2 regions of the Salinibacter grassmerensis genome follow, and region 1 is predicted to be linked to the other one. Evidence: riboswitches for the same ligand, from Rfam matches in the RefSeq annotation. Region 1 holds a riboswitch; the other holds the start of a gene.

Evidence for each region. A riboswitch is a leader RNA that binds a small molecule or an ion and turns the genes downstream of it on or off. The one in region 1 is predicted to bind thiamine pyrophosphate.
Region 2: linked by a shared signal. The riboswitch ahead of tenA (thiaminase II) and the one ahead of OJB03_RS03085 (ABC transporter substrate-binding protein) in region 1 are both predicted to bind thiamine pyrophosphate.

What each region holds. Positions count from the first base shown of each region.
Region 1 covers NZ_CAMTTF010000001.1:808,688-810,886, reverse strand. Annotated here, with positions in the region: gene OJB03_RS03090 (ferredoxin--NADP reductase) at 1-633, opposite strand, end outside; TPP riboswitch at 1,232-1,353, shown strand; gene OJB03_RS03085 (ABC transporter substrate-binding protein) at 1,437-2,045, shown strand; gene OJB03_RS03080 (hypothetical protein) at 2,083-2,199, shown strand, end outside.
Region 2 covers NZ_CAMTTF010000001.1:347,791-349,989, reverse strand. Annotated here, with positions in the region: gene OJB03_RS01310 (PAS domain-containing sensor histidine kinase) at 1-1,048, shown strand, start outside; TPP riboswitch at 1,156-1,259, shown strand; gene tenA (thiaminase II) at 1,332-2,045, shown strand.

The DNA.
Region 1 (2,199 bases):
GCTGTCGACCACCATCGGGGGGATCCCGCAGATGTAGTAGTGCGGGTCCTCAAAGCGGCCGTCTACCACTTCACCGAGGTGGGACTGCACGTGCCCGGTCGGCCCGTCCCAGTCTTCATCGGACAAGGAGTAGAGCACCTCCAGGTTGTCGTGGTCGGCCGACAGATGGTCGAGGGTCTCCCGGTACATGATGTCTTCCTGGGTGCGCTCTCCGTAGAGGAACGCGGCCCGGCCGCTGCCCTCGCTCAGGTATTGCTTGAGCATCGCAATCATCGGGGTGATGCCCGTCCCAGTCGAGAGGAAGACCACGTCTCGACTGAGGCTCTGCAGGTGGAGGTTACCGCTGGGCTTGGTGACCGTGATCTGGTCCCCGACCGACCGGTCGTGCATCCAGGTCGAGGCGGTGCCGTCCTCGTAGCGCTTGATGCCAAGGGCCAGGGCGCCGGTGCCCGGCAGGTTCACGGGCGTGTAGGGCCGCCCAACGGTGTCTCCGTCCTGCTCAAACTCGATGACGACGTGCTGACCGGGCTGGTAGGAGAAGGTGTGGTCCTCCGCCTCAAGCACAAACTGCTTGACCCGAGGGGTCATTTGGTGAATGGAAGTAAGAGTGGTCTCTAGCGTGTCGGAAGCCATACTTGAAGGACTTTTGCGTGGACGAACTGCTGAAAAGAAAAAGGGAGCGGGTGGCTCTACGTCAAGGAAATCGCCCGACAGGGAATACTCCGAGTGTACTGAGGAGCTGTACTAACCCTGTTGCGTGGGCCGAGGTACCATCCCGCCCAGGGGGCTCTCAAGGGCGCTGAACGGCAGCCAAAACCATTGTCGTTCTCGCGGGGCAGTGACCGAAACTAGGAAGAGCCCCGAAAACGACAACACGAGATTTCAGTAGGCGTGGCCTTAATTTTGCTTTTGCAAAATAATAGTTTTCGAATTCCAGAGTGCTCTTTTCCGAGAAGAGACAACGGAGGTGACCCAGAAAGATTCCGTGGGCTAAAAGATTTTGGGCGCTTAGTTAAGTTGTTGTGTGCCAATCTTCCGGACACGTGGATATGCCTACGGAGTCTCCCACTCGAGGTCGCGGCGACACGTTGATGGGGCACAGCGGCGTGCCGTCGCCGGACGGAGTCCTACAGTCTCTCCGTCTGTAGCCAGACCGCCCTCCTGGTGCTAAAGAAATTTTCCTCTGGGTTGGCGTTGACGTCGCCCCGAGTACATCCTAACATGCACTTATGGTACGCGCTAGGGGTGCCTCGACGATTGGCCTGCAGCCAACGCAGCGCAGTTGAGGCTGAGATCAGACCCTTTGAACCTGACCCGGTTCGCACCGGCGTAGGGAATCGTTTTGGCTCGTCCCCTCTTCGCTCACGGCCGTGGGCCGGGGGAGGCACTGCTGGCGCTCCTTTTCACCAATCGCCAGCACAACCTCCGTTCCCACAATGGACACGATTCGCCTGGGGCTTGAGTGGTTCTTGAACCCGGACCACACCCCTCTTCTTCTCGCGAAAGAACACGGCTGGCTCGAAGATGCCGGCCTTAATCTCGAGGTCATCGAGCCGGAGGAGCACCTCGACGCCGTCGGTGCCATCGAAGATGGAGACATGGACGTGGCGGTGACCGAGCCGCTCCACCTCGTCGAGGACCGTGCTGCCGGCCGACCAGTCGTTGGCTTCACGCGGTTCCTTCACACCAACGGCGGGGTCATGTACCGCCCGGACGCCGGTATTGAGCGCCCCCGAGACCTCGCAGGCGCGCGCCTGCAATATCCTGGGGCCCCCGGCCCCGGCGGCCCCGCCATCGCCGGCTCAATGGTCGAGGCCGACGGCGGGGCATACGACCCCGACACGTTTACGCCGGTCGACTATGGCTTCTACCACACCGACGCATTAATCGACGGAGAGGCCGACGCGGCCACACTGGCCTTCTACAACTTCGAGCTCGTAGAGGCGGCCCACCGGGGCCTCGACGCGGAGTTTTTCGCCCTCAAGAACTGGGGCATCCCGGACTTCTGCCAGCTCGTCTTGATCACCACCCCCCGACCGGCTTGAGGAGCGCCGGGACGCCTTCGCCCGCCTCGTCAACGTGATGCGTCGCGGCATTGACCTCCTCCATCAGCGTCCGGAGGAGGCGCGGGCCGTCTACGCGCGTCGCACCGGGGCGGACCTGGAGGACAAGCAGACGGACGCAATCTTCGGGGCCACC
Region 2 (2,199 bases), 460 kb from region 1:
GCATCTTCCCGACCCGCCAACCTTCGACGTGGCGGGCGAAGGCGTCGTGGCCACGGCCTTCCGGGAGGGGGACACGGCTGTGTTCGACGACCTGGAGGCCCTCGACAATGCCGTCGACTACGGGGCCGTACGGGCCACGGCCGTCGTGCCAATTGGGGGGCACGGCACCATCTCGGTCGCGTCCCTGGACGCCGGGGCCATCGCGAACTTCGACCGCCGCCTGATCGAGATTCTCTCGACCTACGCCGCCCTCGTGCTCGGGCGGATCGAATACGAGGGCGAGCTTGTCTCGGCCAAAGAGGAGGCCGAGCGCCTGAACCGGATGAAGAGCGCCTTCCTCGCCAACATGAGCCACGAGATCCGGACCCCACTGACCTCGATCATCGGGTTCGCCGAGGTGATCGGGGACGAGGCCACGAGCCTGTCGGAATACTCGGGCTCGCCCTCCGACGCCGTCACCACTCTCGATCAGTTTGCCAGCCTCATCGAAGAGAGCGGACACCGCCTGCTCGAGACGCTCGACACGGTGCTCAACCTCTCGCGGCTGGAGGCCGGGGAGATGGAACTCGACTGCAGCCCACTGGACCTGGCGGACGAGGCGATGGAGGCCGCCGATCTATTCAAACCCGAGGCACGCACAATGGGCATCGACCTGAACGTGGAGACGTCCGGCGCCCCTCTTCGGGCCTGCGTCGACGAGGGCGGCCTGCGAATTGCCCTCCAGAACCTGATCTCCAACGCGCTGAAGTATACCGAGGAGGGCGGCGCGGTCCACATCCGGGCCGGCAGCGAAGGAGAGGACGTGGTCCTGGAGATCGAGGACACCGGCGTCGGCATGGACCCGGACCGTGTGCCGGAGCTCTTCGAGCCGTTCCGCCAGGAGTCGGAAGGCCCCGGGCGGACGTACGAGGGCACGGGCCTCGGCCTGGCCGTTACGAAGCAGGCGATCGAGCAGATGGGCGGCACCATCGAGGTGGAGACCGCGAAGGGGGAGGGCAGCTGCTTCACCGTGCGGTTTCCCGCGGCGGACTCCCCGGATCGGGCTTAGCGACGCGTCCGTGAGGGCTTCGGAGAAAGGTTTTGGAAATTTACCCGACACAGGCGCCGGTCGGTGCTCGCACGGTAGATGCTCTCCACTCTCCTGCGTATCGTTGAGAACGAAGCTAGGGGTGTTCGGCGCCACACGGCGGCCGGGCTGAGAAAGTCCCTCCGAACCTGATCCGGGTCATGCCGGCGCAGGAAAGCACACATCTTTTCCGTCTTTCCGTGGGCGTCGTTGCCCCTGGCTTCGCCCCCCTTTCGTTCCGCACCCACCCTGCGAAGCCATCGTCATGGACCTGACTGCCCCTCTCGACACCCGTGCCTTCTCGGTGCCTCCCTTTGCGGCGGCCTGCCTAGACCACGCCGACGACACGTGGACGGAGGCCTTCGACCACCCGTTCGTCCACGCCCTGGCCGAGGGCACGCTGGACCCGGACACCTTTAAGTTCTACCAGATGCAGGACGCGCGCTACCTGGAGGCGTTCGCCGACGCCACCTCCCTCCTTTCCACCCGCTGTGCGGACCCGGACGACAAGCTCTGGTTCATTGACGCGGCCCGCCTCGCGATCGTCGTCGAGGGGGAGCTCCACGAAGGCTACGGCGAGGAGCTCGGGTACGGCCCGTCGGACATTCGCCAGCTCCAGTTGACTCCAAACAACCGTGCCTACCAGAACCACATGATCGATCGGGCCCAGCGCGGCACGCTCGTGGAGGGGACGGCCGCCATCGCGCCCTGTCCCTGGCTGTACATAGAGCTCGGCCAGCGCCTCGAGCGCGAGATGGGCGAGATTCCCGAGGATCACCCCTACGCCGAGTGGCTTGCCATGTACCGCGATCCGGAGTTCAACGAGTACATGGCCAACCTGCTAGGGCGCCTGCAGCGATTCGCCGACGCGGCCGACGAGACCGCCCGGAGCCGGGCCCAGACGGCGTTCACCACGAGCGTCCGCTACGAGTGGATGTTCTGGGACCAGGCCTGGAATCGGCAGGAGTGGCCCGTGTAGTGGGGACTCCGTCCGCGCTGGGGTCGGAAGCAGACAGAAGATCAGAGAATAGACGTTTGCGGAGACCAGCGCGCGCCCATCCAAGGGCGAATCCACTCGACGCGAACCGGGCGGGGTTGGCAGGGCACCAGCGTCCGGGGCGGGACTCCTGGGT